One region of the Alkalihalophilus lindianensis genome, then DNA from elsewhere that is predicted to be linked to it. Evidence: riboswitches for the same ligand, from Rfam matches in the RefSeq annotation. Region 1 holds a riboswitch; the other holds the start of a gene.
The links. Region 1 has a riboswitch for S-adenosylmethionine ahead of RYX56_RS16290 (homoserine dehydrogenase). Riboswitches for the same ligand answer to the same signal wherever they lie in the genome.
Positions count from the first base shown of each region.

Region 2: it holds a riboswitch for S-adenosylmethionine, as region 1 does, so the genes downstream of both, metK (methionine adenosyltransferase) here and RYX56_RS16290 (homoserine dehydrogenase) in region 1, are expected to answer to the same signal.

Region 1 covers NZ_JAWJBA010000006.1:26,782-39,027, reverse strand. Annotated here, with positions in the region: gene RYX56_RS16345 (tetratricopeptide repeat protein) at 1-280, opposite strand, end outside; gene mnmA (tRNA 2-thiouridine(34) synthase MnmA) at 359-1,462, opposite strand; gene RYX56_RS16335 (cysteine desulfurase family protein) at 1,484-2,647, opposite strand; gene cymR (cysteine metabolism transcriptional regulator CymR) at 2,670-3,089, opposite strand; gene RYX56_RS16325 (YczE/YyaS/YitT family protein) at 3,034-3,729, opposite strand; gene RYX56_RS16320 (replication-associated recombination protein A) at 3,882-5,150, shown strand; gene RYX56_RS16315 (ATP-binding protein) at 5,181-7,349, opposite strand; gene RYX56_RS16310 (RsfA family transcriptional regulator) at 7,584-8,213, shown strand; gene RYX56_RS16305 (tRNA threonylcarbamoyladenosine dehydratase) at 8,258-9,019, opposite strand; RNA gene ssrS (6S RNA) at 9,212-9,398, opposite strand; gene RYX56_RS16295 (hypothetical protein) at 9,538-9,831, shown strand; gene RYX56_RS16290 (homoserine dehydrogenase) at 9,837-11,051, opposite strand; SAM riboswitch class I at 11,147-11,260, opposite strand; gene aspS (aspartate--tRNA ligase) at 11,426-12,246, opposite strand, start outside.
Region 2 covers NZ_JAWJBA010000008.1:54,101-66,346, reverse strand. Annotated here, with positions in the region: gene RYX56_RS18575 (beta-class carbonic anhydrase) at 51-617, shown strand; gene RYX56_RS18570 (SDR family oxidoreductase) at 661-1,509, opposite strand; gene RYX56_RS18565 (tetraprenyl-beta-curcumene synthase family protein) at 1,569-2,621, opposite strand; gene RYX56_RS18560 (alpha/beta hydrolase) at 2,777-3,559, opposite strand; gene RYX56_RS18555 (gamma carbonic anhydrase) at 3,676-4,200, shown strand; gene RYX56_RS18550 (phosphatase PAP2 family protein) at 4,382-4,915, shown strand; gene RYX56_RS18545 (glycosyltransferase family 4 protein) at 4,964-6,115, shown strand; gene RYX56_RS18540 (hypothetical protein) at 6,207-6,341, shown strand; gene RYX56_RS18535 (DUF1540 domain-containing protein) at 6,665-6,817, opposite strand; gene metK (methionine adenosyltransferase) at 6,984-8,189, opposite strand; SAM riboswitch class I at 8,347-8,459, opposite strand; gene pckA (phosphoenolpyruvate carboxykinase (ATP)) at 8,928-10,514, shown strand; gene RYX56_RS18520 (thiamine-binding protein) at 10,598-10,891, opposite strand; gene RYX56_RS18515 (alpha/beta hydrolase family protein) at 10,971-11,759, opposite strand; gene RYX56_RS18510 (ABC transporter substrate-binding protein) at 11,937-12,246, shown strand, end outside.

The DNA of each region.
Region 1 (12,246 bases):
CTTGCTTAAACATTTTCGCCGCTTCTTCAAATTGATCCTGCTTAAAATAAATCGTTCCTGCTCCGTAGTAAGCTGTACCCGCCTCTTCATCAAGAGCAATCGCTTTATCAAAGAAAATTAGCGCTCGCTCATTCTCATCGACTGCTCCGAGTAAATTGCCAAAGTTAATAAACGCTGTAGCGTCTTTGGGGTTTTCTTCAATTGCTGCATTAAAGGCTTTAGCTGCCTCCTCATAATTTTGCTCATTCATATAGGCAATTCCTTTTTCATTCCAACTCATGCTTGCACGTCCTCTCCATACCTTTTCATTGCATTTATTATCTCACTCTTACACACAGAGAAAAAGGGAAAATACCAATTAGGCATTTTCCCACTTTTTAATCACGCGATCGATCGTTCCCCCGCCCATGCAGACGTCTCCATCGTAAAAGACAACTGCTTGTCCTGGAGTGATGGCACGTTCTGGCTCGTCAAACTTCACAAGGACGCTTCCATCACTTTTAGGAATAACCGTAACCCCTTGGTCTTCTTGACGGTAACGGAATTTAGCAGTACAACGAAATTCTTCAGTCGGGTGATTCGATGAAATCCAATTCATCTTAATCGCCTCTAGCCCTTCTGAATAAAGGCCTTTATGATGGAACCCTTGTCCAACTAGTAATACATTACGCTCAAGGTCTTTATCAATAACAAACCAAGGCTCTCCAGCTCCACCAATTCCAAGACCTTGACGTTGGCCCAACGTGTAATACATTAACCCGTCATGCTTGCCTTTCACTTCGCCATCAAGTGTCTGCATCTCACCTGGTTGCGCTGGTAAAAACTCACTGAGAAAGTCTTTAAAGTTACGCTCCCCAATGAAGCAGATCCCTGTGCTATCTTTTTTCTTTGCCGTAGCAAGATCGGCTGCGAGTGCTTTTTCTCGGACTTCTTTTTTCGGCATATGGCCAATTGGAAACATCGTTTTCGATAGTTGCTGCTGAGATAAGGCATTGAGGAAGTAGGTTTGATCCTTATTGTTATCGATTCCGCGTAACAATTTGAATTCACCATCTACTTCTTCAACACGTGCGTAATGCCCAGTTGCGACATAATCAGCACCTAGAGCCATCGCATGATTTAAAAATGCTTTAAACTTAATTTCTTTGTTGCACATCACATCTGGGTTTGGCGTGCGACCTGCTTTATATTCTTCAAGGAAATAAGTGAACACTTTATCCCAATATTGCTTTTCAAAATTAACGGCATAATATGGAATGCCAATTTGATTGCATACACGGATTACATCCTCATAATCTTCTGTAGCTGTACAGAAACCACTTTCATCTGTATCATCCCAGTTTTTCATGAAGATCCCGATTACATCATAGCCTTGTTCTTTTAAAACAAGAGCTGTCACAGATGAATCAACTCCACCACTCATCCCGACAACGACCTTTGTATCTTCTGGTCTTTTCTTCATCTTTTCCACCACCTAATGCTCCTAGCTTATGAATGCTTGTTGATCTTGGAGCCTCTTCACAATTTTCGCTATTTCGTTTGCAGCGAAGTCTATTTCCTCGTCTGTGTTGGTTATACCGAAGCTAAAGCGCACAGCGGAGTTGACTCGCTCCTGACCTTTCTCCCCGTACATAGCCTGCAACACATGAGATGGCTCAAGCGAACCTGCTGTACATGCGGAGCCACTTGACGCTGCAATCTGTGCCATATCAAGTGCAACGAGCAGTGCCTCTACTTGAATTCCTGGAAAACTCACATTTAAAATATGCGGCAAACGATCATTTTGGTCTCCATTAATCACAAAGCTTATATTCATGTTTGTAAATGTATCAAAAAAGACACGTGAATAGCGAAGATAACGCTCACGTTTTTCGCTGGCAGTTTCTAGCGTTAGTTCCAACGCTTTACTAAAGCCAACAATAGCTGCTACATTTTCCGTACCAGCTCTTCGCTTACGCTCTTGTTCTCCCCCAAATAATAACGGTTTTAAGGTGATTCCTTTTTTCGTATATAAAAGGCCAATTCCTTTTGGACCATTGATTTTGTGAGCGGATAAGGACACCATATCTACAGGAAGATCATCAAGCTGTAATTCCATAGAACCGCAAGCTTGAACCGCATCTGTATGAAACACAGCTTGATGATCACGTAACAATTCACCAATTTCAACAATTGGCTGAATCGTTCCTACTTCATTGTTTCCATACATAATCGTTACAAGAATCGTATCCTCACGCAGTGCACTCTCAACTGCTGCCGGATGAACTTTCCCTGCCTCATCAACTGGTAAATACGTCACTTCAAAACCACGTTGTTCTAATTCCTTGCAAGCGTGTCCGACCGCATGATGCTCAATCATTGTTGTAATAATATGTTTTCCTTTAGCTTCATGCCCAGTAGCATAGCCTAGAATCGCCATATTATCAGCTTCCGTTCCTCCACTCGTAATCGTAAGCTGATTCGCCTTAGTATGAAGAAGTTCAGCCATTGTTTGGCGGGCTTCATCAACTGCTTGACGTGCAGCACGTCCGATATGATGAATGCTTGACGGATTTCCAAAATGCTCATAATAATACGGCAACATCGCATCAACCACACGAGGGTCGATAGGCGACGTTGCTGCATGGTCAAGATAGATAGACTCCATCGTTGATCACCTTCTTTATTTGTTAAATGTAGAACATATAATATTCTTGTTTGCCTTTGTCTTCATAATTCGCCAGATCATCCAATGTCGTGTTATCAAGTACATCTTTTACTGCATCACGAATTTTTATCCATAGATCACGTTTTGCTGGCTCCTCATCATCCATGACCTCAACAGGACTAATCGGCCCTTCTAGCACGCGAATAATGTCTCCGGCTGTAATCTCTTTTGCATCCTTTGAAAGCATATAGCCGCCATACGCCCCACGTACACTTTTCACTAACATTGCATTTCGAAGCGGCGAAATGAGCTGCTCAAGATAATGCTCAGATAAGTTATATTCCTTTGCTATTGACTTTAATGAAACCGGACCTTCACCTGATTTTTTAGCTAATGCCATCATGATGGTGAGTCCGTAGCGTCCCTTGGTTGAAATTTTCATTTCTTGACCCTCTTTCTATCAAAATATCGACGATTCGCTGACATTGTGGCATCGTAAACCCTACTACTGATCCAATGCCAAAACAAAATAATAATGTTCCTATAAAAACAGGCCCACCGAGTAACCATCCAAATGAGAGTACAATCACTTCCATGGAACTTCGAACCCATTGTACCTTCCAGCCTGTGCGCAATGTAAGAGCAAGCATTAAGCTATCACGTGGTCCTGCTCCAAGACGTGGCGCAATGTATAAGCCAATCCCGTACCCAATCACTATAATTCCTATTACTAGCATAGCCAGTTTCAACAAGAAACCTTCAGGTGATGGTAAAATCCACAAAAAGATATCAATGAAAACTCCGACTAACACCATATTAATGAAAGCGCCAAATTGTGGCCATTTTTTTGTTAGTAAGCTTGTAAGACCAATAATAATAAAACCCATGATGATCGACCATGAGCCAACTGTTAACCCTAGTTGCATCGTTAATCCAATGTGCAAGACATCCCACGGTGCACTTCCTAAATCAGCCCGAATCATCATCGAAATCCCAAACGACATGATGATTAGACCAATCATAAATACCGCCCAACGAACAAAAAGCTTACTTGGCTTTCTACTTTTCTCGACTCCGCTCAAAGGTTACCCCTTCTCTCCTGCTAATTCTTTGTAATTATAGCATGAATTCCGAGTAGATTGGTGTCTAATCTACTTGCTAATCGGTTTCATTGGCTTTTTACAATCAATCCGCTACACTAGAGAGAAATGTTGCGTGCAATGGAGATGATTAGATGAAAAAAGAACCTCTTGCATATCGAATGCGCCCTAAAAAAGTGGAAGATATAATCGGTCAAACGCATCTCGTTGGGGAAGGAATGCTCCTACGTCGAATGGTGGACGTTGGTCAACTTTCATCCATGATCTTATACGGGCCGCCTGGTATCGGCAAGACATCAATTGCTACAGCCATTGCAGGGAGTACAGATACTCCTTTTAAATTGCTAAATGCAGTTGTTCATAATAAAAAAGATATGGAAGTAGCTGTTGCTGAAGCAAAAATGCACGGTCAGCTGATCGTGATCTTAGATGAGGTTCACAGGCTCGATAAAGCAAAACAAGATTTCCTTCTGCCTCATCTAGAAAAAGGCTTGATCATCTTAATTGGAGCCACTACCTCTAATCCTTATCATTCTATTAATCCAGCGATTCGTAGTCGCTGTCAAATATTTGAGCTTGAGCCTTTAACGCCTGAGGACATAAAAGTTGCCTTAACACGAGCAATAGACGATCAGGAAGTAGGCTTTGGCAAAGAAAAAATTGAGATCACAGATGAGGCACTCACCCACCTCGCTCATATGTGTGGAGGAGATGTACGCTCTGCCCTAAATGCATTAGAGTTAGCTGTTAAATCTACATTTGCAAACGAGGAGAGTGTTAAAAAAATCCCTCTCAAAACCGCTGAATCGTGTATCCAAAAGAAAAGTTTTCATCACGATAAAGATGGCGATGCCCATTATGATGTGTTATCCGCTTTCCAGAAATCGATTCGGGGAAGTGATGTGAATGCTGGACTTCATTATTTAGCAAGGTTGCTTGAGGCAGGAGACCTCACAAGTATCGCGAGACGGCTTCTTGTCATCTCCTATGAAGATATCGGCCTCGCTAATCCTCAAGCTGGTGCAAGAACGCTTGCGGCAATAGAGGCTGCCGAACGACTCGGGATGCCAGAGGCCAGGATTCCACTTGCCAATGCTGTCGTTGAGCTATGTCTTTCTCCCAAATCGAATTCTGCATATACGGCAATCGATGCCGCACTTGCTGATATTCGCCAAGGAGCCGTTGGTGATGTTCCTAAGCACTTGAAAGATGCCCACTACAAAGGGGCACAACAACTAGGTAGAGGCGTAGAATATCAATACCCACATAATTTTGAGCATGGCTGGGTAAAACAGCAATACTTACCCGACAAAATAAAAAAGGCCCGCTATTTCGAACCAAAACGAACGGGCAAGTTCGAACAAGCATTAGCTGATATTTACACAAAACTCGATCAACGTTAAAAGTCTGGCTGCATGATGCAGCCAGACTTTTTATTGATACATTTTCACTGCATGTAAGGGTAATTGAATCGTGAATGTTGTACCAACTCCCTCAATACTACTCACAGATATCTCTCCACCCAGTTCTTCAACAATACGGAAGGAGGTCATCAACCCTAAGCCTGTCCCTGTTTCTTTTGTTGTAAAGAAAGGTGTTCCAAGCATTTCAACTGTTTTCTCATCCATTCCGACACCCGTATCTTCAATGGAGATTTCAATCGTTTCTCTTTCACTATTCTCAGTAGCATTTAGAATTAACTTTCCACTTCCATCCATCGCTTCAAGTCCATTTTTGACAAGATTCATGACAACTTGATGAAGCTTACTCCGATCGAGATACACCGTTGGCATTGGTTCTAGATGCAACTTCATTGCGATCTCTTTCTCCGTTGCTTCTGGTTTATACAACGTATAAATATCAGTTAAAAGCTCACCAATATTCGTTTCCGATTTGGTGGAGACCGATTTTGGATTAGCCATCTGCAGTAGTTCACCAATAATCGAATTCACTCGGTCAATCTCTTTAATGATCACATCGTAATGAACCTTATGCTCACCCTTTGTCGCATCAGATTGATGGAAAATTTGCATGAATCCACGAATGGTTGTCAGCGGGTTACGAATTTCATGAGCGAAACCTGCTGCTAGTTGACCAACTAATTGGAGCTTTTCTGAGCGTACAAGCTCTTGCTCCATTTTGCGTTTATCTGTAATATCTATGAAAATCAATAAAACATCTTCTAACTCTTCTTTGTTATTAAGCTTTGGCAAGGTTGAGACACTTGCAAAGAAGATTCGTTTTTGACCATTAAAATAAAACTCAAACTCATACTTCTTATTAAAATCTTTATTATGCAGCACATCAGCTAGCTTTGAGTTTTCAATAAATTGCTCGAATGCCTTATTCGTCTCAATTACTTGATCAAGTGTTGACCCAATGACTTGCTCTTTTTCAAGCGCAAACAACTGCTCACACTGTCTATTAAACGTCGTAACTCGCTGACTACTTTGTTGAAAAGCAAGCACACCATTGTCCGTTGTTTCTAATATAAGCGTAGACTTACGGTGACTTTTCTCTCTTTCCACTAAGCGCCTTGTCATCATATTAAATGTTCTAGTTAACGTATCAACCTCATGATAAGCATCAGGTGCAAGTGGATAGACTTTTTTCCCAAATGCAAAGTCACTCGTTGCAAAAACAAGTCGTTGCAGCGGCTTTACGATATAAGATGATAACTTTAATACAGCAAAGGAAGTAATAAGAAGCACGCAACCAAATAAGATCAAGTATTTAATAATGAGTTCATTTACTGGAGAACTAATACGATCCTGTGGAACAGAGACCCCAACATACCATTCGTTATCAAATCCTTGAGCTTTAGCGACTCTTGCAAAGGTTTGAATCATATCGTTGCTCTTACTATGAAATAAGTTTCGGTTTTGGACCAAGCCTAATAAGGCCTCACTTGTTAATTCATTTTGCTCCAAATAGTTATATGAAAGGATTAAGTTCTCATTTGGATGTGCAATGAGATTTCCTTGATCATTCACTAAAAAAGCATACCCATCTAATCCATGACTTTTTTGTTGCTTACCAAAGTGAGCCAAACGTTCCCATAAAAAGTTTACATCAAAGATGGCGGAGACAACACCCAATGTCTCTCCTTCACTCCCTTTTACTTCGTGTGTTAAGACAAGCGCAGGCTGATTAATCACATCTGAATAAAAAATATCAGAAAAATAAATGCCATTCCCAGAAATCGTTTCTTGATACCAAGAACGATCATTGACATCCGTTCCTACAATGGTATTATCCAGGTCTACAGTGACAATTCCTTCTGTATTCACAAATATTGCCCCGTAATATACCGAGTGTGCATTCACAAATAATCGTAATTCTTCACGAATCAACTCTCTTGATTGCTCCGAATCTCGAAGCGTTGGATTGTTTGCTAGAATAATAACATCTTTCATTCGTTCATTTACAATATTCTCTATAGAAACAGCGAAGTTATCCGTCATTGTATACATCGTTTGATGAAGCTGTTCATTCATATCGATTTTTTGCGACTGAAATGTAATATAGCCTACAAATAATAAAGGCAGTAACGTCGCAAAAAAGAAGAAGAACAATAATTTTGCTCGTAAGGTTTTTATCATTTTGTACCCCTCGAATTTTGTCGAAAACTAACAAATAATTTTACCTTCTATATCTTACACGTTTCCCCCATATAAAAAAAGGTTCTTTCATACTTTTTCATAATGATTAGGCTTTCTTTTTTAAAAAGATCGAAGGATATCTCCACATTTTTCTATGAGCCTTGTATAAACCTTTCTTATTCTGACCATAGTAGCTAGTAACAAAAACTATTTATGGATTAGGAGTTGAACAGAATGAAAGTTAGACAAGATGCTTGGTCTCATGAAGATGATGTATTACTGGCTGAAACGGTGATTAAACATATTTGCGAAGGCAGCACACAACTGCAGGCGTTTGAAGAAGTCGGAGATGAATTGAATCGTACGTCTGCTGCTTGTGGATTTAGATGGAATGCTGTCGTTAGGCAACGTTATGTAAGACAAATTGCTGAAGCAAAAAAAGAACGGAAAGAAAGAAAGCGCGCGATGTCTTATTCCTATTTCACTCAACGAAAGCCACTGTGGAGTCCACCACCAACCATAAATGTACAACCATCACTACAACCAGCACCAAAAGAGATGTCACTAGATTCGGTGATTCATTATTTACAAAATCTTTCGCTCGAGTCAGACTCATCTTCTCTAGAAGAGGAAAATGCAGCTTTGATTAAGACGAATTTAGAGCTCATTAACCGTAATCGTGAGCTTGAAGGTGAAATTCAAAAGCTAAAACAAGATAGTTCGATCATTGAAGAAGATTACCAGTCTCTCATTCAAATCATGAATAGAGCACGAAGAATGGCAATCTTAGAAGATGAAGAAGCGCTCTCTAGTGCCTCCTTTAAAATGGACAAGAATGGAAATTTAGAAAAGCTCGCAAAATAGAGAAAAACATGCTTCCTATGAGTGGGAGCATGTTTTTTTATTGATTAACGATTGATTTCAATGCCATCTAATAATTTCGTGATAACATGACCAGCCATAATTAAGCCAGCAACAGATGGAACGAATGCATTTGAAGAAGGTGGCATCTTCGCCTTACGAATCGGACCTTCCTCAGCTTTTTGTGGAACAATTTCTTTACGGATATCTTCTCGTATTTTAATAGGCTGTTCATCAGAAAAGACAACTTCGATTCCTTTATGAATGCCATCCTTACGTAGCTTTGTGCGAATCACTTTTGCCATAGGATCATAGCTTGTCTTAGAAATATCCGTAATACGAAGGCGAGTAGGATCCATCTTATTAGCGGCACCCATACTTGAGATAATAGGGATTTTACGCTCTAAGCATTGTTTCATGAGGTGAATTTTATAAGAGATCGTATCACTTGCATCAACAACATAGTCAAGTCCATAGCTGAAGAACTGTTCATAGGTCTCTTCTGTATAAAACATTTTTAGAGCAATAACTTCACAATCAGGATTTATATCTGCAATCCGTTCTTTCATTAACTCTACTTTCTCGCGTCCTACAGTAGAGAGCAAAGCATGAATTTGACGGTTGACATTAGTAATATCTACATCATCTTTATCTACTAATACAAGACGGCCAACACCAGATCGTGCAAGTGCTTCAGCTGAAAAAGACCCAACTCCTCCAATACCTAGTACCGCTACTGTGCTATTTTTTAATTGGTCTAATCCATCATGACCAATAGCTAATTCATTCCGTGAAAATTGATGTAACATGTATCGTTTCTCCTTCCAAGCAAAAGGTTTATTTACCAGCTAGTATACCCTTTTAGTAGCATACTAAAAAGCTATCGATTGTCGGATTTGAATATATCACAGCATGATGAAAAAGTCTAAGGCGTTTCGTCACAAAAAGAAGCTAAATTGTTCAATTGAACAATTTAGCTTCTTTTCCCAGTTATGTAGGATAAGAATCCCAACTATGCCGTATTTGACTTACGCTTTGAACCTGCTCTCACAGGTGGGTGCACAGTGCTTATTATCTTACTTCCTTCCAAGAGTACACAAAGGCATGTAATCCAACAAACAACTACTTGCTCCCTTTTCAAAAGTGTTGGCTCAAAACACTCAGTTTTTACGTACAACGTAGGATTCTTATCTGTTGAACTAAATATAACATGACCGAAAACGACATGCAAGTATTTTATCTTAATTTTCTGTCATTTGTTTTTTTGTTCTTTTTTTACTCCTGTGGTACGGTAGATATAAACTTATTTAGGAGGCTTCATCTAGTTATGAAAAAAGCACTTGCCACCCAACGTTGTATCGAAATTAGTCAAGAAATTGGTTGGACTGAAAAGAGAATTGTTGAAACCTCGTATGATATGATGCTTTTTCCAGATCAGTTAACAGTAAAAGATGATCATTACCCTATTCAATCTATATTTGATATTTCATATCGTAAGAAACCCGAAAAAAATGCGATGGGCTTCTTGTATCTTCACACAAGCCGCGGAGTAAGGACTTATTATATTAAAGAAGAACCTACTGCTCTCATTGAAGCTTATCGAAATCTCATTAAACCCTAGTGTGATTAGAGCACCTTACTATGTTGACGACTTTTCACTTTATTGAGGTCACCACATAATTGATAAACAGGCTGATGGAGGTAATCGACTGCAGCATCCTTCACAATCCATGCCTCTCCCTCTGCATGAGGAATGGATTCAATGATGTTGATCGAATGTGCCTCAGCCCAGTGCAAGCATTCTCCGTAGCTTGCTTGATTGACAAACACCACATCATAACTAGCACTCTCTTTTGAATTACTTTCTGCTATAACAACTCGATCTCCTTTGTAGCGTTTGTGAAAAAGATAATCTTCAACCATACTATTAGCGGTAGCAGCACCTCCAGCCCCAGGCCCGACAAAAGCTAATTCATGAATATCTTCGCCGTAAATAACCACCCCATTTGTAACGCCATTAATGGAAGCTAACAGTTCTTCGTTCACCACAAATGCCGGCGATACAATGCCTTTAATCTCTCCCTCTTCAAGCCTCGAATCTCCTACTAATTTAACTTGGCAGCCGATATCACTTGCCACCTCTACATGCCAATTTTCAATCTCACTCACTCCGAAACGGCTTATCTGCTCAGGGTCAGCCCACTTCCCAAAACAGAGTCGGCTTAAGATGATTAACTTATACCATGCATCAAAGCTTTCAATGTCATCAGTAGGATCACTTTCAGCATAACCTAACTGCTGGGCTTCAAGTAACACATCCGCAAAACTGCGTCCTTTTTGAATCATTTCCGTCAACATATAATTAGTCGTTCCATTTAAAATCCCTCTCACTTGATTAATAGCTGTCGTTGCAAGTGTTCCACGAAGAGCATTTACAATTGGAACAGCTCCCGCCACAGCCGCTTCGTAACCATAAAAAGCTCCACCTGAAGTCGCTACTTTTTCAAGTTCTTCACCTTTTTGCGCCACAAGCTTTTTATTTGCGGAGATAACTGGAATTCCTTGCTCGAGAAAATAGTGAGTGTACGTAAAGGCTGGTTCAATACCTCCAATCGCTTCAAATACGATATCGTACTTTTGATGAGCTTTAAACTGTTCCCACTCAGTCGTGATGAAGACATCCTTAAGATTGGCACGATCTTTTTGACGGTCTTTTACCAAAATGGCTGTGATTTGAAACGGCTCCTCTATTTGCTCCTCAATGGTTTTACGGCTTTTTTCTAGCCGTCCATATACGCTTCCACCTACTGTACCAAATCCAAGAATCGCTACTTTTAACATAACTCTCTCTCCTCGCCTCTTATCTATCTCGTCTTAGCTTTATATCTAGAATTAAACAAAAAAAACCTTTCACTAAGGAAAGGTTTTTCTGCCTTCCCTTATCTACCAGAATGAATACATTCTGCTGAACGTAGCACCTTTGTTTGTATGGCATACAAACCGGTTGCCGGGTTTCATAGGGTCAGTCCCTCCACCACTCTTGATAAGGATGAGATCTCTATCTCATATTGTTTCGAATTTTCTATTAAAACTGATTATACGCATCACGAATTGAAGAGTCAATGGTTTTTTTCGTTTGTGCGAAAACGTAATGCGATTGCCACATAAAAAAAAAACCCGCTTGCGCGGGATGCGCTTTAGCGGGGCTCTATTTATTAAGCTTTTACTTTATCAGACTTCTTTCCAATGACCGATAAGTTTAAATCAATTAATTGATCAAGACTTACTTCACTTGGTGCATTGGTTAACAAGCAGCTTGCGCTTGCTGTTTTCGGGAATGCAATCGTGTCACGTAAGTTTGTGCGACCTGCAAGTAGCATGATCAAACGGTCAAGTCCAAGCGCAATACCGCCATGTGGAGGTGTACCGTATTCAAATGCTTCAAGTAAGAAGCCAAATTGTTCTTTTGCTTCTTCTTCTGTGAAACCAAGTGCTCTGAACATATGCTCTTGGATCTCACGCTCGTAAATACGTTGTGATCCACCACCAAGCTCATATCCATTTAAGACAAGGTCATAGGCTTCAGCACGGACTGCTGCAGGATCCGTTGCAAGAAGATCACGATCTTCTTTCTTCGGACTTGTGAATGGATGGTGAAGAGCGACAAAACGTTTTGCATCTTCATCATATTCAACGAGCGGGAAATCAACCACCCATAGGAAGTTATATACATCCTTGTTAATCAAGTCAAACTCTTTACCAAACTTCAGACGAAGAGCACCTAAGCTATCGAATACAACTTGTTTTTTATCAGCAGCAAAGAATAATAAGTCTCCTTCTTCACCGTTCATTGCTTCAAGTAAACTCTCTGCTTGCTCGCCTTCAAAAAATTTAGCCACAGGACCTTTAAGACCTTCAGCTTCTACTTTCAACCAAGCAAGACCCTTCGCACCATAAGGCTTCACAAACTCAGTTAGAGCATCAATCTCTTTACGAGACATTTTACTTGCTCCACCTTTTAAGTTTAACCCTTTTA
Region 2 (12,246 bases), on a different contig from region 1:
GTTTGCTTTATCAATCTATAATTCCGAGACCGAAAAAGGAGTGTTCTTACATGGCTATTCTTGATTCTATATTAGACTATAACAAATCGTTTGTTGATACGAAGCAATATGAACAATTTCAAACAACGAAATTTCCAGATAAAAAACTGGTTATCTTAACTTGCATGGACACTCGTCTTGTTGAACTACTTCACAATGCAATGGACTTAAAAAACGGCGATGCTAAGATCATTCGAAATGCCGGTGCTGTTATCTCTCACCCGTTTGGAAGTATTATGAGAAGTATTTTGGTCGCTGTATACGAGTTACAAGCTGACGAAGTTCTCGTCGTAGGCCATCACGGATGTGGGATGGCTGGGCTTGAATCAGATGGCATTTTAGAAAAAGCACAAGAACGAGGCTTAGACTTAGATGTAGTTGAGATGCTCGAGTATTCAGGTATTGATGTAAAAAGATTTTTAACGGGATTTGAGAAAGTAGAGGATAATGTTGCTCATAGTGTGGATGTTATTAACAACCACCCACTCTTTGTTCGAAAAATCCCTGTACACGGTCTTGTCATTTGCCCTGATACTGGCAAGCTTGATTTAGTCGTTAACGGATACGAACACTTATAATCATGAATCCCACTGCTAGTCATTAGGCTAGAGTGGGATTTTTTCACTTCATCAACCTTCTTTTCACAAACCATTCAATCACAAACCAAGGTAAGACACTTTTAAAAAAGATTAATTTCTTAACGCCCTTACCTACTTGATAACGAAATTTCGGTTTCTGAGCTTCACTTATCTTTACCATGAGCTTAATGACTTCCTCTGGATCAGCTGCACTTTTAGCCGTTTGCTCTGCTTCATCGTAAATTTTCCTCAGAAATGGTCCGTACTCATCATTTCTCTGTGATTGAACTCCAGCAAGCCCTTTGTCCCAAATATTTGTTTTAAATGAACCTGCTTCAATTAGACTGACTGATATGTTAAATGGGAGTAATTCTAACCGAAGCGATTCACTAAATCCACTTAAAGCAAATTTAGATGTGACATAGGGAGCTAATCCAGGAAATCCGATGCGACCACTAATGCTACCAAGGTTAATTATTTTTGCCGCCTGAGTTCTTCTCAACAATGGCAAACATGCTTTGGTGATGGCTACAACGCCGAATACATTCGTATCAAGCTGCTCCTTCCACTGACTAATTTCTAATTGTTCGGTCATTCCTCCTACACTATATCCTGCATTATTTATTAATACATCAAGCCTACCGTATTGCTCTTCTATATGTTTTTTCACTGCATTAATTTGATCTTCAGACGTAACATTTAATTTGACAACATCTATAGATTGCACTATATTCAATTGCTTGGCACGTTCTATTAACAAGTCTTTTTTTGACAAGTCTCTCATTGTTGCAACAACTTGATACCCTCTCTTAGCTAACTCTAGTGTAGCTAAAAGTCCAAAGCCACTGTTTGTCCCTGTAATGAGTACAATTTTCTTCTCTTCTATTATCACCTTTATCCCCCTTAAATAAAAAAGCCGCAGTAAGGTGTATCTCACTGCAGCTAATGGATCTAGCTTCTTCTAAAAACCCAACTATTTAAATAAAAGATAAGTGTTGGGAGTCCTCCGGCTTGAATCATTCTCTTTGACTTTTTCTTCATTTCTTTATTACCCTGAACTTTCTCATCCGCAATATAAATCGCGATAATCCCTTGATAGATCATGCGGTGGAATTTCGGGTCTGGTAAAGTAGAAAGACTTTCTTCAGCCTTTTTGACAAAATAGCGAAAACGCTCAATCATTTCTTCTTCACTTTCATAATAAAACAAAAAATTCAACTCATCATCAGCAATGTCTTCTTCTTGATCTATGAAATAATCAAGCAAAATATGCACGCCTTGTACCCAAGGGAAGTAGCCCGCTTTCAATGTCTCGGCCATTTCTTGGGTCATATCTGGTTTTGTTGAGTAAGTAGCAAGTGTATATACTCCTAAAGTAGAAGCTGTGCAAGCTGAGAATTCATACCACGTCATCTCCGGCATTTGATGACGATGTTTCTCAAACCAAGCTTCAAGCATCGGGATTCGATCTTCTTTTTTCACATGCTTGTACACTTGAAGATCGCCGTAATAGCCACTTAGCTCTAGCATTGCTGGCTGCATCGTTTTAAAGGATGGAAATGTTGCTAGAATTTGTTGACATGTCTCAATTAAAGCATGTAAATAGCCGCCATCTTCTTGCTCATTACGAAACTCATAATTGTTCTCAAGTGGCGCTCCTGGTGTGAGAGCTGTCAGTAGTGCATTATGTAGAGCTCGAAAGTCTTTTGGATCAAGAGAATCACTTTGGTCACATAAATTATCTAAGTAATCACACATAATTTGGTAGGCGATAATAAATTGAATTAATTCGTCAAAACGATCTCGTGCGACTAATCCATAAACCCCTCCACCTTCGCAGTGGAACTTTTTTCTGCTAAGAGCATCTAGGGCTTGAGCACGTAATTCATCATCTGGAATAGTCTTGGCTTTCTCAATCCATTGATTAAAATAACGATTCACAGTTGGGATCACATCACGGTAAATATTCATTAAAATCGGAATTGGCTTTGTAGGGACTTTCATCTGAAGTGTTCTCCTCCATTCACTTTTCCATAACTAGTACATTAGCATAAATAGGAGCTATCAACAATAAATCGGTCGTGTCTAACTATAGACAATCTAAAAAAAGAAAAGCTACCATTAGGTTAATAGCTTTTCTTTTCGCTCCTGCCCTCCTGCTATGGAAGCAAAATATTAACAAAGCCAATCGCGTAACGAAAGACCTCATCTCTTTCAGGTTCATTAAAAATTTCATGATAAAGCCCTTCCCATTCCTTGTAATGCTTTTCAGTAAGAAGTAAATGATCAAACCAATCTCTTACTGCTAATTGATCGACAATATAGTCTTCTCCGGACTGCATTACTAGAATAGGAATATTAGGCATCTTCTCAGGGTAACGATTAGCAAGATGCATCGCTTTTGTTAGCTCTTGATACCACCTTGCACTCACCCGAGTGACCCGCAGTTCGTCTTTAAGATAAGCTTCTCTTACTTCCTCGTTACGTGTGCAATGCTCGGTACGCAGCCCTGAGCTCGCACTAAAAGTTGGAGCAAAGCGATGGATAAGTTTTGTTGCGAGAGCTTTTGTCTTAGCTGGTGGACGACTCAAACCTAAGCAAGGAGATGATAAAATGACCGCCACGATGTGGGCATGACTCCGCTCCATTAATGCCCTTACACTTACCAATCCACCCATACTATGGCCAAATAACACAATCGGTAAATCTTTTTTTCTAGCCTCTGTGATCCACTCTTCAACTGCATCTAAATATTGGCTAAATGATTGAACGTGACCACGTTTGCCACGAGTCTTACCTTGACCTGGAAGATCCCCCATGATGACATCAAAGCCATGTTCATTCCACTTTTTTGCAAGCCACATATAACGCCCATGATGTTCTCCTGCTCCATGTATCATTACCACTACACCACGCGGCTCTGAAATTTCCCACTTCCACATAACTAAGTTCCCCCTTGCTCAATGGATGCTTTTATAATTTTTATAGCATGCTGATGGAAATTTACGTTAAAATTAGTATAGCGGTTTTTTGATAAAATCAAAAGGATGTGTGAAAAATGATTTATCCGTATGAAGGAAAATGGCCCAAAATTGATGAAAGTGCTTTTATTGCAGACTACGTCACAATCACAGGCGATGTTACAATTGGAGCTTTAAGCAGCATATGGTTTCAAACGGTAATCCGCGGGGATGTCTCCCCAACAATAATTGGAGAGAGAGTCAATATACAAGATCAATCGATGCTCCATCAAAGCCCTAAATACCCGCTTATTATTGAAGATGATGTCACAGTTGGACATCAGGTACTCTTACATAGTTGCACAATTCGTAAAAATGCTTTAATTGGAATGGGTTCGATTATTCTTGACGGAGCAGAGATTGGAGAGGGCGCCTTTATTGGAGCAGGTAGTCTCGTTCCTCAAGGGAAGAAAATTCCGCCTAACACTCTGGCTTTTGGCCGCCCCGCTAAGGTCGTTCGTGAATTAACAGAAGAAGACTTTAAGGATATGACAAGAATCAGACGTGAATATGTGGAAAAAGGCCAACACTACAAACAAGTCAAAAACGAAAATGAAAAATAGACGATTGAACAGTCTTCAAGCCTTTTTGAAGACTGTTTTTGTCGTCAACTAGCGAATATAACCATTCTTTGTCATTATTCATTAAGACTCATTAAATAACCTACACAAATTTTTAAACTACACTTGATACTTCCTCAACAATTCTCCCCTACACTAGAGAAAAGAACTAGAGGTGATGTACATGATAATCAGTAAGTCCAGATTATACGAAACTGATATTCATCTTTTTCATCTAGTAAACAAACACCACAAGTGGATGATGCCAATGCATGTTATTACTCATCTTGGCAGTGCACCTATGACTGTGCTCTCACTGTTTTTCCTCCTTTTTTCATCGAAGGGAACCGTCTTTATGACGACATGGGCTGCAATGATCTCCTTAATCACGAGTCATATGATTGTAAGATTAATGAAACACTACCTTCCGAGATTTAGACCTTACCTTACAGTGAATGAATCTAATGTGATTTCTAATCCATTAAAAGATCATTCTTTCCCATCTGGTCATACAACTGCTATCTTTTCCCTTTGTACACCTTTTATGCTTTTATTTCCTAGCTATGCTATCTTCCTGCTTTTACTCGCTATAATCGTTGGAGTTTCACGCATTAGCTTAGGTTTACATTATCCGTCTGATGTTTTAATTGGTGCTCTTCTTGGATTTATAACAGGAGCAATTTGCATGATCACTATTAGACTAATCCTTGGAGTTTAAGAAAATGGAATAAGCGCTAGACCAATTCATATTCGGGAGGAATGTTTCATGAATCTCGCATTGTTTTCTGATACGTATAGTCCACAAGTGAATGGGGTTGCAAGAACGTTAACTAGGTTAGTCACTCATTTGGAAAGCCGCAATATCAATTATCATTTATTTGTACCTGATCACCTAGAACGAGGAGACCACTTTAGAAGTAACATTCATTCTTTTACAAGCTATCCTTTTTTCTTATACCCAGAATGTCGTATCGCCTGGCCCAACCCGTTAAAAATGAAAAAAGAGCTATCTGCTTTTGCACCCACAGTCATTCACGTCACTACTCCATTTAATGTCGGGCTATCAGGTCTTCATTATAGTAAAAAACATCACATTCCTTTAATTGGCTCTTATCATACTCATTTTGATTATTATCTTCATTACTATAAGCTCACTTTCTTAACAGAAGTGATGTGGTCATACTTACGTTGGTTCTATGGTAGTTGCCAGAAAGTCTTTGTTCCCTCTGTAGAAACGAGGGATCACCTCAATAAACAAGGACTTAATCGGCTCGATATTTGGAGCCGAGGTGTGGATTGTCACCAATATCAACCATCGAAGAAAGAAGGTTTCTTATATGACATTTATTCTATAGAGAGAAAATACATTCTCCTTTATGTTGGTCGCATGGCTCCAGAGAAAGACCTTGCAACCTTAAAAAAGATTATGCGCCAGTTACCTAGTGAGTTACGGGCTCAGATTCATTGGATTTATGTCGGAGATGGTCCCATGCTTCGTGAAATGAAGGATGAATTCACTGGTGACCATGTAACTTTTACCGGGTATTTAAACGGAGAAGCACTAGCAGCTATTTATGCACTTGCTGACCTCTTTATTTTTCCTTCTCAAACTGAAACATTTGGAAATGTAGTACTCGAAGCCCTTGCTTCAGGCACTCCCGCTATTGTAGCTAATAAAGGTGGCGTAAAAGAGATCGTCCGTCATCGCCAAACAGGCATGATTTGTGAAGCAGGTAATTCGCTCTCATTTGTAAATGCAATCACCGAATTATTAACACAGCCCACAAAACGTCTACACATGAATTTAGAGGCAAGAGCCTATGCCAGAACACAGTCATGGGAAGCGATATTCGATCGCCTACTTTCTGAATATGAAAAAGCAAGCAACAGCAGTCACCGAACGAAACACCTAGCTTAAATACTAAGCATTGTTGCACTCTATCCTAGGCATCTGGATAGGGTATTAGAAGATTTAGATAAAACCTATCTTCTTGGATGAGGAGTGACATATGTTTCAATATGATCCAAACCATTATGATCAATATCACTATTACCCAATGACAACAAACGAATATGAAACACCCTTAGATCGACAAGCGCTACTTGGACCACCGCCACAAATGATTCCACCCGCTCCATCTTGACCACAAGCTTTTGCTGTTGATCCAGGAGCCATTAATCGTTGTTTATTTCGGTTTACATTTATTCGGTTAACGAACGGTGAATCTTTTTGGTTCTTCCCTACCTTTGTTGGCCGGAACTCAGTGGCTGGATATAGATGGTGGTTTTTCCGTTGGGTAAATTTCGGAATCGACTTAAGAAGAATCTCTTCATTTCAATGCGTATAGGCCAAAAAAAGTCCCTGCCTCAAATCAGGTACTTTTTTCGTTTTATGAATAATATCAATTCTCATTCTCAATACTAAGAGTATAAAAAGAAGGCACCTTAATGCCCTCTTCTTATACTCTTAACTTGGTTCAAATGTTTTGCAATCTGTTTCTTCTTGTCGATCTGCTTGTTTTCCTTTATGGCTGATTACATAAATCTTATCTGCTTCACATTGGTTACCATGTGCCCAATGCACACAATTATTCACTTCACATAATACATCTTGTGCCATAATAGTCCACCTCCCTCTTAATGCTTAGTCTGGTCTTTTTTGAAGAAAAGCATACCTAGAAGTGTGTCTACCTCTCATTTACCCCTTTTTAAAAGACGTAAACAAAAGACAAAAAGCACAACTTCTCCACGGAGAAATTGTGCTTTGCTTCTTACGTATTATTTAATTATAGGCCAGCCTGCTCTTTAAGCGTGTTAGCTTTATCTGTTTGCTCCCATGGAAGCTCGATATCTGTACGACCAAAGTGACCATAAGCAGCAGTTTGCTTATAAATTGGACGACGTAGGTCAAGCATTTTGATAATTCCAGCTGGGCGCAGATCAAAGTTATCACGAACAAGTGGAACAAGTGTCTCTTCAGATACTTTTCCAGTTCCAAATGTATCAATTGAAATCGATACAGGTTGCGCTACTCCGATAGCGTAAGCAAGTTGTACTTCACACTTGTCAGCTAGTCCAGCTGCAACGATGTTTTTCGCTACATAACGAGCTGCATAAGCACCAGAACGGTCTACTTTTGTAGCATCCTTACCAGAGAAAGCTCCGCCACCATGACGAGCATAACCACCATACGTATCAACAATGATTTTACGTCCTGTAAGACCAGCATCTCCTTGAGGTCCACCGATTACGAAACGACCTGTTGGGTTGATAAAGTATTTAGTGTTCTCGTCAATTAGTTCAGCAGGTACGACTGGTTTAATGACATGCTCTTTTAAGTTACGTTGAATTTGCTCAAGTGTCACTTCTGGGTGGTGTTGAGTTGAGATAACGATCGTATCAATACGAGCTGGTACTCCATCTTCATCGTATTCAACCGTTACTTGTGTTTTACCATCAGGGCGTAAGTAAGGAAGGATCTCTTCTTTACGAACTTCCGTTAAACGACGTGCTAATTTGTGACTTAATGAGATTGGTAAAGGCATAAGTTCTTTTGTTTCATTATTAGCATAACCAAACATTAAACCTTGGTCACCAGCACCAATCGATTCAATTTCTGCATCCGTCATTTGTCCTTCACGAGCTTCTAGTGCTTGGTCAACACCTTGTGCGATATCTGCTGACTGTTCATCGATTGATGTTAATACAGCACAAGTCTCCGCATCGAAACCATACTTCGCACGAGTATAACCAATTCCTTTAATTGTTTCACGAACAACCTTAGGAATGTCAACATACGTACTTGTTGTAATTTCACCAGCAACTAATACAAGACCAGTTGTTACTGATGTTTCACATGCAACACGTGCATTTGGATCTTTAGATAAGATGTCATCAAGAATCGCATCAGAGATTTGATCACTGATTTTATCCGGATGACCTTCTGTTACTGATTCTGAAGTAAATAAATGACGACTTTTCTTTTCTACCATGTTCAAATTCCTCCTATGCACATAACCATTATTATATGCGAATGATTTGAGACGGCACTCGTTCCTCATCCAATTGGTGATAAAACGGTTTAAGACGTATATAAACGTAGAAAACCCTATTCCGACGAGGAAAAGGGTTGAAATGTTTACCTTTCGCCTCTTATCGTTCAAGGCAGCTGCCTTGCAGGTTAGCACCTTTTCACTCGAATGGCGTGAGTGTTGGTTGCTGGGTTTCTTCGGGCCTGTCCCTCCACCTACTCTGGATAAGAGTATCCGTTCGCGACATATCATAACGTACATATAAAACTATGTCAACAACACTGCTAAATTCACTAATATTCGTACTTTTAGAGGCATCTTCTTTTGTTGATAATAGGTTATACTAATCACACAAACCATCTACACTATTTCTCAAAAAAGCAACAACACACAAACCCCTTTTCTTCTATTATTAAGGGGTTCGTTCAGACTTTTTTCTTTACATCATTCTTCTTTCGTATGCATGGGTAATCATTCATGAGCCTGACCGCTAGGTGAATTAACACCCTATAAACCCTTTCTCTATGCAGTTCTCACAAAGCATGTAATCAATACATTCTGGTTCATTGCATCATTTTCCAAAAAAACTTTCACATTAGTATAGACTAATAGATATAATGTGTTATACTAATTCACATAGACGAGATGACACATATAAATTAAAGATATTTACTTTAAATAGGAAAGGGTTTTGCGACAATGACTACTTTAAGCCTTACATCAGAACTTGACCAATTATTGAATAGTGAGCACGCACATCATGACTTACCGATCTCTGCTTTAGTTGAGAAATCACTTATGCGTAAAGAGGGTAGCTTGACTGCTTCTGGTGCATTAAGTGTAGCAACCGGTACGTACACAGGACGTTCACCAAAAGATAAGTTCATTGTCAACGAACCAAGTGTAGCTGACAAAATTGCTTGGGGACCTGTTAACCAACCAATTGAGAAGGATGTATTTACAAAATTATATAAAAAAGTTCTAGATCATTTAGGAACTAAAGAAGAATTGTTTGTTTCAAAGGGCTATGCAGGTGCAGATAAAAACTATCGTTTATCTTTAAAAGTTGTAAACGAATTTGCTTGGCATCAAGCATTTGCTAGACAATTATTTATTCGACCGACAAATGAAGAATTAGAGCAAGAAACAATTGCAGACTTCACCATTGTATCAGCACCTACATTTAAAGCAAACCCTGAAGTAGATGGTACTCGTTCTGAAACATTTATTATTGTTTCTTTTGAAGAACGCATCGTATTAATTGGCGGCACTGAATATGCTGGTGAAATGAAAAAATCAATCTTCTCAGTGATGAATTTCTTGCTTCCTGAACAAAATGTTCTTTCTATGCACTGCTCAGCTAATACAGGTAAAGAAGGCGATGTCGCTTTATTCTTCGGTTTATCAGGTACAGGAAAAACCACTCTATCTGCAGATCCGAACCGTTACCTAATCGGTGATGATGAGCACGGCTGGTCTTCTAATGGCGTATTTAATATTGAGGGTGGTTGCTATGCAAAATGCATCAACCTTTCAGAAGAAAAAGAACCACAAATTTGGAATGCGATTCGTTTTGGCTCGGTTCTTGAAAACGTTGTCGTAGATGAAAAAACAGCATTACCTGATTTTGATAATACCGTGTTAACAGAAAACACACGCGCAGCGTATCCGCTTGAATCTATTCCAAATGCGCTTACGCCGAGTGTTGCTGGACATCCAAATACCATTATCTTCTTAACTGCTGATGCATTTGGCGTATTGCCTCCTATCAGTAAACTGACAAAAGAACAAGCTATGTACCATTTCCTATCAGGTTACACAAGTAAGCTAGCAGGAACTGAGCGTGGCATTACTTCACCAGAAGCAACATTCTCAACATGCTTTGGTGCTCCTTTCCTTCCACTTCCTGCAGCACGCTATGCAGAAATGCTAGGAGAGAAAATTTCTCAACATGATGTTCAGGTATTCTTAGTGAACACTGGCTGGTCAGGTGGAGAGTACGGTGTTGGTAAACGTATGAACTTACCATATACACGTGCAATGATTCAAGCTGCATTACAAGGTGAGCTTCGTCAAGCTGAAACATCAGTAGATCCTATCTTTGGTCTTCATGTTCCCCTACACTGCCCAGGTGTACCTGATGAAGTATTACACCCACGTGATACATGGACTGATAAAGCTGCTTATGATGAAAAAGCAAAGCAACTAGCTGCTGATTTCCAAGAGAACTTCAAAAAGTTCTCTAACGTAAGTGACGATATTAAACAGGCAGGTCCAACACTATAATATTTCTTTATTAATCATACCATTCCCACGAAAAAGCCAAGTCGCCTTACACGACTTGGCTTTTTCTATTTTTTTTTAAATGATTATCCTTCTTTTACATGGGTTAGTTTTTCTTTAATCGATACACCATCTTCACGGTAATGAAGCTTAATATTTGTTAGGACTTCTTGAGCACCTTCATCAATCCCGACTTGTTGAGCGGTTTTAATGACACTTAGCACATCATCAATATCACCCTCAATGACTGTTTCCATCGGACCTACATGATAAGTGAGTCCAGAATTTTGAACGACTTCTACAATTTTCGGAATCACTCCATCCGTTTTCATGTCTTTTCCATTTGGTAAAACTTGAAATCCAGCTGTTACAGTGGCCATTCTTTCTCACCCTTCCATCTTTTATGGTATATGTATCTCTAACCGATTTGAAAATAATTAAACATGTATAAACCGTCCGTTATTCTTTCACTTGTTGTTTCATCCATTGTGCAGCCTGTTGAAGAATTTGTTGTTGCCTTTTCGGTGGGAAATGGTGATCGTATGTAGAGTAATACCATGTATCGACATGCTTGCTTTGTTCTAATAGAGCTCTCTCAAGTCGATAAGCATGCTCAATTGATACATGCTGATCCTTAGCACCGTGAATGATTAGTACAGAGGATTGTATAGAACATAATTGATCAAGCGGAGTCCTAAATCGATAGCGATCTGGATATTTATTAGGCGTTCCCCCAATGACTCTTTTCATCATTCTTCGTAAATCAACACGTTCCTCATACGTTAAAAACATATCCGTTACCCCATTCCAACTTATAAGAGAAGCGACTTCTTTATGCTTTAGAGCAACAAGCAATGCCATTACCCCACCTCTTGAAAATCCAAGTACGTGCACACTCTTTGGATTCACAGAAGGATGTTGGAGTAAGATCTCACACGCTGTATTCGCATCCTCCCGATCACGACCCGCAAAATCCTCTTGCCCTTCCCCCCCTTTATTGCCTCTATAGAAAGGAGCGATTACCACAAAACCTTCTGAGGCCCATTGAATGAGCCGTTGGATCCGAACCATACCAACATTTTTAATCCCACCTCTTAAGTAAACAAGACCAGGTAGAGGGTGTGAGCTAACCGGTTCAGCTAAATAACCTTTCACCTTTAATCCCTCACTCCAATAAGTGATCAGAAACAATTCTATTGCAGGATGAGGCGAAGGAATTTTTTGTTTATGGATCATTCGATTTTGCATCATATACCTCTTCTCTTTAGCCACTAGTAGTGTACCGACAGCATATCAAAATGCGTTATCTGAAGGCTAGTGATCACCCATATTCCTTTAGCTTTTACTTCTTCATAGGCAAACACACATTTCACTGCACAAACATACAATGTGGAAAGAAACCTATTTTTAAGGAGTTGAAAAGCAATGAAACAGCTAAAAAGATGGTTACTTCTCCCACTTTCTATGATCTTGTTACTCGCTCCTCTTGGCTGTTCTTTTGGTAATGACGATCAAGAGACGGTACGAGTGGCTGAAGTGACTAGATCTATTTTTTACGCCCCTCTCTATGCAGCAATGGCTCAAGGCTATTTTTCAGAGGAAGGAATTGAGCTTGAATTAACGACGGCCTGGGGTGGCGATAAAACGATGACTACTTTATTATCCGACGGAGCAGATATCGCACTTGTTGGGGCAGAAACCTCGATTTATGTCTATGCTCAAAATGCATCCGATC